DNA from 2 places in the Flexivirga oryzae genome. Region 2 is predicted to be linked to the other one. Evidence: predicted binding sites of a transcription regulator. Region 2 holds the regulator's gene; the other holds the start of a gene.
The links. The regulator LexA, encoded in region 2, represses DNA repair genes until DNA is damaged. The targets are predictions, from matches to a motif close to TCGAACANNTGTTCGA.

Region 1: FHU39_RS17950 (HNH endonuclease signature motif containing protein) is a predicted target of LexA. The motif match lies at 2,177-2,192, and genes of this name have one in related genera.

The regions. Positions count from the first base shown of each region.
Region 1 covers NZ_JACHVQ010000003.1:202,530-208,892, reverse strand. Annotated here, with positions in the region: gene FHU39_RS17960 (ATP-grasp domain-containing protein) at 1-578, opposite strand, end outside; gene dinB (DNA polymerase IV) at 675-1,865, shown strand; gene FHU39_RS17950 (HNH endonuclease signature motif containing protein) at 2,231-3,943, shown strand; gene FHU39_RS17945 (LysR substrate-binding domain-containing protein) at 4,614-5,513, opposite strand; gene FHU39_RS17940 (CaiB/BaiF CoA transferase family protein) at 5,524-6,363, opposite strand, start outside.
Region 2 covers NZ_JACHVQ010000001.1:571,644-578,006, reverse strand. Annotated here, with positions in the region: gene FHU39_RS02705 (vitamin B12-dependent ribonucleotide reductase) at 1-827, opposite strand, end outside; gene nrdR (transcriptional regulator NrdR) at 928-1,416, opposite strand; gene FHU39_RS02695 (hypothetical protein) at 1,677-2,081, opposite strand; gene lexA (transcriptional repressor LexA) at 2,366-3,082, shown strand; gene FHU39_RS02685 (Sir2 family NAD-dependent protein deacetylase) at 3,176-4,003, opposite strand; gene FHU39_RS02680 (GOLPH3/VPS74 family protein) at 4,000-4,662, opposite strand; gene FHU39_RS02675 (LysR family transcriptional regulator) at 4,789-5,712, shown strand; gene FHU39_RS02670 (ComEC/Rec2 family competence protein) at 5,895-6,363, opposite strand, start outside.

The DNA of each region.
Region 1 (6,363 bases), on a different contig from region 2:
TGTCCTTCGACGAACTCCTCGATCGCGATCGACTCGGTGCCGCCGAAAGCCGCTGCGGCATCGAGTAGTTCGCGATAGTTGTCGACGCGGGTGGTTCCGGCGGCCCCGGCACCGTCGCGGGGTTTGAGGATGACCGGATAGCCGTGCTCGTCGACGAAATCGCGCAGGTCGTCGACGTCGTGCGCGGCCGCCGATGCAGCGGTGGGCACTCCCGCCTCGCGGAGCGCTTCCTTCATCGCCGGCTTGTCGCGGCACAGCCAGGTGGTGCGCACGGATGTTCCAGGTATGCCGAGCGCCTCGCGGACGATCGCCGCGGGCAGGGTGTGCGCCTCGATCGTGGCCTCCAGGCCGTCGATCCAGGCGATGGACTGGAAGTGCTCGACCGCAGTGCGGAGCTGGTCGACGTCGGTGACCGACCCGACCTGGTAGTAGTGGTCGATCCAGGACTGCAGCTGCTCGTCCAGCCACTCCCACGGGGTTTCCCCGACAGCGAAGACGGTTGCGCCCACCTCGTGCAGCGCTCGCGCGAACTCGCGCTGGTTGCGCGGAAAGTTCGGCTCGACGAAGACGATGTTCATGGAACGTCAGGCTAACGGCATTTCAGCCTGAGTACAGGGTGAAGCGTGAGGAGCCGCAGCGGGCGCGCTGTCGGTGGCGGGTGGGACGGTGGGGTTGTGGCAGAGGGCACTTTCCTGCACGCCGACCTCGACTCGTTCTATGCCAGCGTCGCGCAGCGCGACGACCCGTCGCTGCGCGGCAGGCCGGTCGTCGTCGGCGGCGGCATCGTGCTTGCGGCCAGCTATGAGGCGAAGGCGTGCGGCGTGCGGACGGCGATGTCCGGGCGGATCGCCCGTCGACTGTGCCCGGACCTGGTCGAGGTGCCCGCGACGTTCACGGCGTATGTCGAGGCGTCACGCGCCGTGTTCGAGGTGTTCCGGGACATCACGCCGGTCGTCGAAGGCATCTCGATCGACGAGGCGTTCCTCGATGTCGGCGGCCTGGCCAGGCTCAGCGGTGCGCCGAGCCGGATCGGCGCCGAGCTGCGACGCCGGGTCAAGGCGGAGGTCGGGCTGCCCATCTCGGTCGGCATCGCGAGCAGCAAGTTCCTGGCGAAGGTCGCCAGCGCGGCGAGCAAACCCGACGGACTGCTCAGCGTGCCGGTCGGGGGCGAGCTGGACTTCCTGCACCCGCTGCCGATCGAGGCACTGTGGGGTGTCGGGAAGGTGACGTCGGTCCGGCTGCACGACCGGGGCATCGCGACTGTCGGGGCACTCGCCCGGCTGTCACCGGAGACGCTGACGTCGATCGTCGGGCCGGCGAGCGGTCGCCACTTGCACGCCCTGTCACACGGGTTGGACCCGCGGCGTGTGGAGACGGGCCGCCGGCGCCGGTCGATCGGTGCGCAGCGGGCGATCGGCCGCGGGCGCCATACCGGCGAGGAACTCGACGCCACCCTGGTGAGTCTGGTCGACCGGGTCACGCGGCGGATGCGGTCCGGTGAGCGGATCGGCCGGACCTTCGTGCTCCGGCTGCGCTTCGATGACATGACGCGGGTGACACGGTCACGAACCGTCCGTCGTGCGACGGCCGGCACCGATGCGTGGCTGGTGGCCGGTCGGGCGTTGCTCGACGAGGCGATGCCGCTGATCGTGGACCGTGGGGTGACGTTGATCGGCATCAGCATCACCGGCCTGGACGAGGCTGAAGACGAGCAACTCGAGCTGCCCTTCGACACCGACGCCCCCACCCGGCTCGACGGTGCACTGGACGCGGTGCGTGACAAGTTCGGCAGTACAGCGGTGACGCGGGCGGTGTTGCTCGGCCGGTCGGAGGGCTTCAGCGCCCCGCAGCTCGATTCGCACTGAATGACCGTCTGCGACATGCGCCGGGCGAATAGCTGACCCGGCGCGCTCGCCGAGTTGACCCCCGCCATGCCGCGCTGGCCGAGGTGCCCCCACGCGCTGGCGACCCCGCTCCCCCCGCGCTGGCCGAGTCGGCGACCCCGCTCCCCCCGCGCTGGCCGAGTCGGCGAGCCCGCGATATTGCGCTGGCCGAGTAGGCGAGCCGGCTATTTTGCGCTGGCCGAGTAGCCGTGGGGGAGCGCAGCGGAGGAACGGCGTATCGAGGTCCGCGCACAGTTTTTGGCGTACTTCCGATACGTTTCAGAGCGAACGTATCGAAGAAATGTTCGCACAACCTCTGTACTTCCTGAACGTCACCCGATAGAATCATGACAACGAAACCATCCAGGGGAGAGGGGGACTCGATCACCGTGGCCATCGACTCACCCTTGCGCATCCCCGGTCAACCGGCAGCGGTGGAAGCGGATACGACTTGCTGGGACGGGCCCGATCCCGCCCGGCGGCCGGTGCCGGGTCTGGGGCCACGGCTGGCCGAGCAGGTGAGGGCCGTGGCCGGCGCGCTGGACCAGTTACCTCGCGTGTTCGACCAGCTCGGCGAAGACCACCTCACCGACCTGGTCAGTGTGTTGCTGGGTGTGCAGGAGCGGGCCGGGCAGGTCGCCACGCTGGCGACGGCGAACGCGTGCGAACGGGGTGTGGTGGATGCCTCGGACGCGGCCAACACGACCGGGTGGGTGCGCGCCCGGGCGCGGGCCGCCGGGACCAGTATCGAACCCTCGGCCGCCAGTACGGTGTCGGTGGTGGCCGAGGCGTGCCGGGACCGGCGCAACCACGTGATCGCCGCGGCGGTCCGCGACGGGTCCTGCACCCTGGCCACCGCCCGGACCGCGTTGCGGCAGACCGTCAAAGTCGCCGAAGTGTTACCGGCCGCGGCCCGCGAAGACATCCAGGCGTGGTTCCTGCAACTGGACCCGGCGCTGGGGTCCCGGGGCGTGACGGAACTGACCCGGCGGATCATCGCCAACTATGCCGCGGACAAACTCTCCGGGGAGGACGCGCACCTGGAGAAGGTGGAGTCGTTGACCTGGCGGACGTTGCCGACCGGGATGATCCGGTTGATCGCGGACCTGTGCCCCGCCAACGCCGCCATCCTCAAACAGGCCATCACCGCGCTGTCCGCACCCCACCCCGCCCAGCACAAGGACACCAGCACCACCGAGACCACGGGCGAGACCACCACCAGCCAGGAAAGCAACCCCACCGGCGCCACCGGCGCCACCGGCGCCACCGGCGCCACCGACGCCACCGGTGCCGCGGGCGACAGTGGGCCCGAGCCCACCCACGACGCGGACACCACCACCGGTGACACCGGCGTCGCCGGTGACGCTGGTGACACGACTGGTCGCGCCGGTGCCGCGTTCGGCCTGCACCCCGACGTCCAGCACGACGACTGCGACGATGACCTCGATGGGGCCACCAGCAACGGCGCCACCGGCACGGGCGCCGTGCCCGACCGGGTGCGGGATGAGCGAACCCCGGGCAAGCGCCGGGTGGACGCGCTGATGGACCTGGTCGCCGCCGGCGCCAAGACCGTGTGCGGGGACGGGATGGGCATCGGCGCCGGCGCCACCGTGTTGGTCACCATGGACCTACACCGGCTCCTCACAGACTTGGACGGTGCCATCACCATCGGCGGGGAGATCCTCGACGCGGGCACCGCCCGCCGCCTGGCATGTGACGCGGACCTGATCCCCGTCGTCCTCGGCACCAAGAGTCAACCCCTGGACGTGGGGCGTGAAAAACGGTTGGCCACCACAGGGATACGGGCCGCCGTCGTCCACCGAGACATGGGATGCACCTTCCCCACCTGCGACCGACCTCCGGGTTTCTGCGAGATCCACCACATCCTGCCCTGGTGGGCCGGCGGCAGCACTGCCCTGACCAATTCTGCGATGCTGTGTCGGCGACATCACCAGATCGTCCACCGGCACGGGTACTACGCCACCATCACCCCCGACGGGGTGCACTGGGACCTGACCGAAGGCGCCATGCCCGGCTGGCGTGCCGACAAAGTCGCCTGACCACCAGACCGGCCGGGACCTCGATGCGGGCTCACTGGTCACTCTTACTCGGCCACCGCTGAAATGGGTTGCGCGGGGTGATGACTCGGCCACCGCGGGTGTGTGCGGGACCTCGATCACGGTCTCGCCTAGCGGCTCGACCTACTCGGCCACCGCGGGTGTGTGCGGGGTGATGATTCGGCTGCCGCGGGTGTGTGCGGGACCTCGATGACGGTCTCGCCTAGCGGCTCGACCTACTCGGCCACCGCTGCTTACTCGGCCACCGCTGGTGTGTGCGGGACCTCGATCACGGTCTCGCCTAGCGGCTCGACCTACTCGGCCACCGCGGGTGTGTGCGGGACCTCGATCACGGTCTCGCCTAGCGGCTCGACCTACTCGGCCACCGCGGGTGTGTGCGGGGTGATGATTCGGCTGCCGCGGGTGTGTGCGGGACCTCGATGACGGTCTCGCCTAGCGGCTCGACCTACTCGGCCACCGCTGCTTACTCGGCCACCGCGGGTGTGTGCGGGACCTCGATCACGGTCTCGCCTAGCGGCTCGACCGACTCGGCCACCGCTGCTTACTCGGCCGCCGCGGGTGTGTGCGGGGCCTCGATCACGGTCTCGCCTAGCGGCTCGACCTACTCGGCCACCGCTGAAATCAACGCCGCTGCTTACTCGGGCAGCGCTGGTTACTCGGGCACCGTTGGGAAGACCTTGTGGGAGAGCGCGATCACGGCGGGCAGGACCGGGTTCGGGTCACCGCGCCGCCAGATGAGCCGCACTTCGGCGGTCGGCTGGCTCGGTCGTAGCGGCTTGAAGATCACGCCGGGCGCGGGGACGTTGTCCCGCACCCCGCTGAAGTTGAGGGCAACGCCCTGACCGACGGCGACCAGCATCAACTGGGTGGACGAGTCCGGGGCGATCTGGGTGACACGAGGGACGAAACCGCCGTTGACGCCCAGCACGTTCAACCGGTTCGGCAGCGTGGCGCCGCTGGCGCCCGGCAGGACGATCCACGACTCGTCGACCAGATCGCCCGGGGCGACCGCCGATTGCCCGGCCAACCGGTGATGCTCCGGCAGCGCAACCAGCAGCTCCTCGTGCCCGAGCAGCCGCGACTCGACCTGCGCCGGCAGGAAGTCCCAGCGGCCGATCAACATGTCCAACGACCCGTCCAGCACCCGCTGCAGACCGGTGTGCGAGAACTGCGAGCTGAACAGTTCCAACGTGATGCCCGGCCGTTCGCGCTGGATGCTGCGCGCGAGTGCGCTCACCAGCCTGTTCACCGAGGCACCCGCGAATCCCAGTCGCAGTCGGCCGGTTTCGCCTGCGTCCGCCTGTTGCACGATCTCCTTGATGCGCCGCGACAGCAGGACCAGCTCCTGCGCCGGCTCGATCAGCGCGGCCCCCTGCGGCGTCAGTGTCACCTGGCGGGTGTTGCGCTCGAACAGCTGCACCTCCAGGTCCGCCTCGATCTGCCGGATCAACCGGCTGAGCGGCGGCTGCGCCATGTGCAACCGCTCGGCGGCCCGGCCGAAATGCAGCTCCTCGGCAACAGCCAGGAACGCCTGTGCCTGATGGACGTCCACAGGGCTCAGGTTACGGTGCGTCGTCGCCACTCGTGGTCGCCTCGAGCCAGCGCGTCACCTGATCGCGGTCGCCGTCGAGGATCGGAGCCGACTTCGAATAGTCGAGCGGACTCTCGCTGAACCGAATCGGGTTACGTATGGCGGGGATCCGCCGCTCACCCGTCCCGGTCTCCACCACCGGCTCCAACCCGAGCTGCTCGGCGAACTGCGTGCCTTCGGCGACGGTGAGAATCGGCGCCGCGGGCACGTTCGCCGCCCGCAACAACTCGAACCAGTCCGCCGCCGGCCGGGTCTTGAGCCGCTCGGTCAACAGGACGCGCAACTCGCCGCGGTTCGCGTTCCGGGCCTCGTTCGTCGCAAACCGGGCATCCCCGGGCAGTTCCGGCAGCTCCAGGCAACGGCACAGTGCGGCGAACTGCGGGTCGTTGCCGACGGCGATCACGATCTCCTTGTCAGCGGCGGGCAGTGGCTCGTACGGATACAGACTGGGGTGCTCGTTACCCATCCGGGTCGGCACGACACCGCCGGCGACATACGCGGAGGTCTGGTTGACGAGCCCGGACAGCGCCGACGACAGGAGATTGACCTCGACGTGGTCACCCCGCCCCGTCTCGTCCCGCACCCGCAACGCCGCAAGTATGCCGAGCGCGGAGTGCAGACCGGTGATGACGTCGAACACCGCGACTCCCGAACGCATCGGCTCGCCGTCGGCCGAACCGGTGAGCTCCATCATCCCGGACAGCGCCTGCACCAGCAGGTCGTAACCGGGCAGGTTCGCACCCCCGTCGGTGCCGAAACCGGAGATCGACGCGTAGACCAGGTCCGGCCGCTCCTGCCGCAGCGTGGCGGC
Region 2 (6,363 bases):
TCCTTGCCGCCCAGGTCCATGTCGAAGCCGGCGTCGCGCAGCGCACGGATCTTGTCCTCCTCGCGCGCCTTGGTCTCGACGAACTCCTCGATGTCGGGGTGGTCGACGTCGAGCACGACCATCTTGGCTGCCCGGCGGGTCGCGCCGCCGGACTTGATGGTGCCCGCGGAGGCGTCGGCGCCGCGCATGAACGAGACCGGGCCCGACGCGGTGCCTCCGGAGGACAGCAGCTCCTTGGAGGACCGGATGCGGGACAGGTTGAGGCCGGCACCGGAGCCGCCCTTGAAGATGAACCCTTCCTCCTTGTACCAGTTGAGGATCGAGTCCATCGAGTCGTCGACCGACAGGATGAAGCAGGCCGAAACCTGTTGCGGCGACTTGGTGCCGACGTTGAACCACACCGGCGAGTTGAAGCTGAACACCTGGTGCAGCAGTGACCAGGTCAGCTCGTGCTCGAAGATCTCGGCGTCGTCGTCCGTGGCGAAGTAGCCGTGCTCCTTGCCGGCGCGCACGTAGGTCAGCACCACGCGGTCGATCAGCTGCTTGAGGCTGTTCTCCCGCTCGGGGGTGCCGAGGGCGCCGCGGAAGTACTTGGTGGTCACGATCGTGGAGGCGTTGAGCGACCAGCTGTCGGGGAATTCCACTCCGCGCTGCTCGAAGATCGTCTCCCCGGTCTTCCAGTTCTGCTGGACGACGTCACGCCGCTCCCAGGTCACCTCGTCGTAGGGGTGGACACCAGGGGTGGTGAAGATGCGCTCGACGGTCAGCCCCTTGCGCGTGGCGTTGCCCTGCCGGGCCTGGGGGCCGGCGTCTGCCGTGTCGGTCATGTCCAACTTCCTTTCCACCTGCCGGTGGTCGACTCTGCTGCTGTTGTGTCGGTGTTACTGGTGTTGCTGTAGCGCTGTGCCGGATCGTCGGGCGACCCGCTCAGTCGTCGGCGTGCTGCCGTTGCGGCTCCACCCCGGTGGGTGGTCGTTCCGCGCGGAGCAGTGCGATCGCGGACTCGAAGTCCTCCAACCCCTCGAAGGCCTGGTAGACGCTCGCGAACCGCAGGTAGGCCACCTCGTCGAGCGTCCGCAGCGGGCCGAGGATGGCCAGGCCCACGTCGTGGGCGTCGATCTCCGCGGCGCCCTGCGCCCGGATCGACTCCTCGACCTCCTGGGCGAGCAGTGCCAGCTGGTCCTCGGTGACCGGCCGTCCCTGGCAGGCCTTCCGGACGCCGATCAGCACCTTCTGCCGGCTGAACGGTTCGCTGGCGCCGGAGCGTTTCACCACCGTCAGGCTGGCCGTCTCGAGCGTCGAGAAGCGCTTGCCACAGTTGGGGCACTGGCGACGCCGCTTGATGCAGGTGCCGTCCTCGCTGGTGCGGCTGTCGACGACCCGACTGTCGTCGTGTCGACAGAACGGACAGTGCATGCGCGACCCCTCTCCCGCGTCACCCAGCACCGGCTTCCGGCCCGTCCGCCGCACGCCTCGGCCTGTGGACGGGACTGTGGGTAATCGGTGGATGAACTGGGGATGACCGGACTGTTCATGTGGACTAGATGTGGATAAATCCCATCCGTGTAACTACTAGATGTAGGGATATTAAGCCGATCCCACCACAAGTGCAAGAGGGGGCGTGTCGACCCGGAAAAGTGCTGGTCAGGCGCCCGGGGACGGCGCGTCGCAGCCTCTCACCGAGGCAGTTGCAGGTGCTCCCCGGCGACCACCTGGAGGCTGTTGAGATCGTTGGCCAGAGCCACCTTGGTGACGGCGTCGGAGACCAGCATCGAGGGGTAGGCGCGGTGCGCGATCTCGGACAGGGTCTGCCCGGACTGCACCGTCACGCCGCGCGGCGCGGCTGCCGGTGTGGTGGCCCACGCCTTGGCCGCGGCGCCGGCGCCCACGAGCAGTGCTGCGGCGACGACGACACCGATCAGGCGGCGACCGCGTGCGGTCAGTCGCAGGCCGGTGGATTGCACCCGGACACCGACGGCACGTCCGCCGCCGCAAGCCTGCGGGCCGGTCGGGACCGCACGCAGGTGGCGGCGCGCCGGGCGCGGGTCGGCCGGGGCATCCCATTGGGCGAGTGCACTCATCTCTTCCTCCTGAAGCTGCGATGCGACGACTGACGCACGACCCGGACGGTGGGCCTGGACCGAACACCCGTGCGATCGGACACCTGTCGGATTTATAGCACGGATGTTCGACCGGGTCGAGACACGCGTCGTACAGATGTTTGGAACTTGTGTCCTAAACCCATACGCTGTTTTCACGAAGCCAAGGCAAGCACCGACCACCGACAACCGGGTCCGGACAGCCGTCCGCGCACCCTGCTGGCCGACCGCTTTCGAGCAACTTCGCCGAGGAGGAGATGGCCGCGATGGCAGATGTGCACGAACTACCCGACCGCAGGGGCGAGAGCCTCACGACCCGGCAGCGCAAGGTGCTGGAGGTGATCCGCAACTCGGTCGATCGGCGTGGCTACCCGCCGAGCCTGCGCGAGATCGGTGACGCGGTCGGCCTCACCAGTCCCAGCTCGGTCGCGCACCAGCTGACGATGCTCGAGCGCAAGGGTTACCTGCGCCGCGACCCCAACCGGCCGCGTGCCATGGAGGTCATCGACCCGGACGCGACCGACATGCGCGGCTACCGCGGCGGTTCCAGTGTGCGCGGCGCCGACGACTCCGGGGTGGACGAGACGGGGCTGGGCGACCAGCGACCGTCCCCGTCGTACATCCCGGTGGTCGGCCGCATCGCCGCCGGTGGCCCGATCCTCGCCGAGGAGGTCGTCGAGGACATCTTCCCGCTGCCCAAGCAACTCGTCGGCGAGGGCGACCTGTTCCTGCTGAAGGTGGTCGGCGACTCGATGGTCGACGCGGCCATCTGCGACGGCGACTGGGTCGTGGTGCGCCAGCAGCCGACGGCGACCAACGGCGACATCGTGGCCGCGATGCTCGACAACGAGGCGACCGTCAAGACCTTCAAGCGGACCCGCGGCAAGGTGTGGCTGCTGCCCCACAACGACGCCTACGACCCGATCGACGGCGACGACGCGACGATCCTCGGCAAGGTCACCGCGGTTCTGCGGCGCGTGTGACGCAGGTCGGGCCAACGGACAAGTTGCACAAGGAAGATCGGGGTCCCTGCGAAGTATCGGAGGAGCGAAGCGGGGGAGAACTTCGCGGGGTGATCATCCGGTGAGCGCGTCGGCCACACCGGTCAACGTCTCCCCCAGCGGCGCATCGACGCGCACCGACACCTCCTCGTCGGTCGCGCGCGTCCAGCCGTGGGTGATGACGGCGACCGGGATGCCCTCCCGGACCGCGCGGCGCACGAAGCGGTAACCGGACATCACAGCCAGCGACGAACCGAGGACGAGCACCGCACGCGCGGCAGCGACATACGAGAAGCATTGCTCGACCAGCGTTTTCGGCACCGACTCCCCGAACATCACCACGTCCGGCTTGAGCAGGTCGGAGCCGCACACGACGCAGTGCACCAGCCGGAACCCGGCGATCAGCGATTCGGCGATCGCGACATCGCCGTCGGGGCGCAGCGGGCCGTCCGCGGACCGGTCGAAGTCCGGATTCGCCAGCCGCAGCCACTCGTCGACCGTGCCACGGGCGTAGTGCTCGCCGCACTGCATGCACACGACCTGTTCGAGGCTGCCGTGCAGCTCGGCGACGTCGACCGCACCGGCGGCCTGGTGCAGTCCGTCGACGTTCTGGGTGATGATCGGGCCGAGGTAGCCGGCGGCCTGCAACGCCGCGACCGCATAGTGACCCTGGTTCGGGCCGGCCGAGGCGAACCGTGGCCAGCCGACGTAGGAGCGCGCCCAGTAGCGGCGCCGCGCCTCCCGGTCGGCCAGCAGTTCCTGCGCCGTCATCGGCGCGAACCGGCGCTTGCCGTCCGCACCGCGATAGTCGGGTATGCCGGACTCGGTGGACAGGCCGGCACCGGTGAGCGCGACCACCCCGCCACCGCTGATCAGCTCGGTCAGCGCCGCCAGGTCGTTCAACTGCCGATGACCGTCACCGTCGTGGCGGCCGTGACCGCGACCATCGCCGCGCTGGCGGCCTCCTGGGCACTGCGGATGGCCGCGGCCGCCGCACCGGCCGCCCAGTCCCGCTCGCCGACGGCCTTCGCGCGCTTCTTCAGCTCACGGCCGGAGACACCGAACTGGCGGCTGTCATAGACCCTGGTGATGACATCCGCCGCGGCGAGCAGGGCGACGAGCGACCCGGTGTGCAGATCCGGCTGGGCGGTGCCGGCGAGCACCCGGCCGCCCGCGTCCACGAGCCGGGCTCGCCCGGCCACGTCGAGCACGGGATGCCGCGGTGGCTGCAGGAATCCGCCCTTCTCGCGCCGTACCGCTCCGTCCGCCACGAGTCGGTCGTAGGTGCGGTCGGTCTGGCCCTTCGCCACCGCCGGCAGCACGCGCGCCGGCTTCTTGCCGGCCTTCGGCGCGAAGATCGCGAGGGCATGGTCGAGCAGCGGATCGCCACCGGGCCGGGCGTCGAGCACGACCAGCCGACCGTCCTTGACCGCGATCCGCCCGCACGCTGCCAACTCGCACAACACCGCTCCGGCCAGTGCCAGGTCGAGACGGGATTTGTCCGTGAACGGCCTGCCGTCGGCGCGCGTCGCCACGAGCAGCACTTCCGCACAGATGAGCATGTCTCGACAATAGGTCGTCCGGGCGGCGGACGCCTCCGTCCCCGGGCGGAACCGGTCACCCGCCACAAGGATTAGCGTTTTCCGGGAAGAGTTGTTAATTAATAACGAAATGTTATCCTTGGTCACATGATTGACGCGGCAGGCCTTCGGGTGATCAAGGCCATCAGTGACCACGGCAGCTTCACCGCAGCTGCCGCTTCGTTGGGCTACTCCCAGCCCGCCATCTCGCAGATGGTGCGGCGCCTGGAGGACCGCACCGGCACGGTGCTGGTCGAGCGGCTGGGACGCAGCGTGCGGCTCACCGAGGCCGGGCAGGTGCTGGCACGACACGCCAACCCGGTGCTGGCCGCGCTCGACGCGGCCGAGTCGGAGGTAGCCGCGATCGCCGGGCTGCGCGCCGGGCGGGTGCGGCTGATGGCCTTCCCGTCGTCGTCCTCGACCCTGGTGCCGCGCGCCCTCTCGCTGGTCAAGCAGCGTTTCCCGGACGTGCACGTGACCTTCAGCGAGGCGGAGCCGCCGGAGGCGTTCGCCGCGTTGCGTTCCGGCGAGTGCGATGTCGCGGTGACGTTCGCCTACGAGGGCACGGACCTGGCGCGGGCCGACGAGGACATCGACTCCTTCGTCACCCGCAAGCTGCTCGAGGACGAGGTCCGCCTCGCCCTGCCGTTGGACCACCCGCGCGCGAAGTCCAAGAAGGTCAAGCTCAGTGACATGGCCGACGAGCCGTGGATCGCCGGGTGCCCACGATGTCGTGGTCACCTGCTCTCCCTCGCCGAGCGGGCCGGCTTCAACCCCGACGTCGCCTTCGAGACCGAGGACTACGTCGCGGTGATGGGCCTGGTCTCCGAGGGACTCGGCGTCTCGCTGGTCCCCGAGCTCATCCGCCGGTCGGCCGGCAACCCCGGTGTGGTCACCCTGCCGATGGACCCGGCCTCCCGCCGCACGGTGTATGCCGTGACGACCCCCGACCTGCAACGCGTCCCGGCCGTGTCCGCCACTCTCGACGCATTGTGCGAGGCAGCGCGGGCCAAGAGCGTCTGCGGCAACTGAGCTCGGTCATAGCCCTCCCCTGGGGCGACCTACGCACGGCCAGCACCCCGAACACCGGTCACAGCCCTCCCCTGGGGCGACCTACGCACGGCCAACACCCCGAACACCGGTCATACCCCTCCACTGGGGCGACCTACGCACGGCCAGCGCACCGGAACCGAATGAGTCGGGACGGCTGAAACTCACCGCCTGGCCACCAGCGGCCGGCCGTCGCGCACGACGATCGCGACGTCCCCGCCGCGGTCGGTGCGCTCCACCACCGAGTTGGTCTCCCGCAGCAGGTCCAGCGTGCGTGGGGCGGGGTGGCCGTAGTCGTTGCCGGCGCCGACGCTGATCACCGCGAGCGGCGCGTGCACGAACCGCTCCAGCGCCGGGTCCTGGTTGGCCGAGCCGTGGTGCGGCACCTTGAACACGTCGACCGACGGCGCGTTCGGCAGGGCCCGCAGCTGCCCCAACAGCGTTGCCGCTGCTTCCTTCTCGATGTCACCGGTCAGCAGGATCCGCAGTCCGTGGGTGCGCACGTCGAGGACCACGCTGTTGTTGTTCTGGACCGATCCGGCTCGGATCAGCCGGCTCGGGCCGAGCACCAGCGCGTGCACCTCGCCGAGGTCGAGGACGTCGCCGGTGGCAAGGGTCCGCACCGGCAGGTGG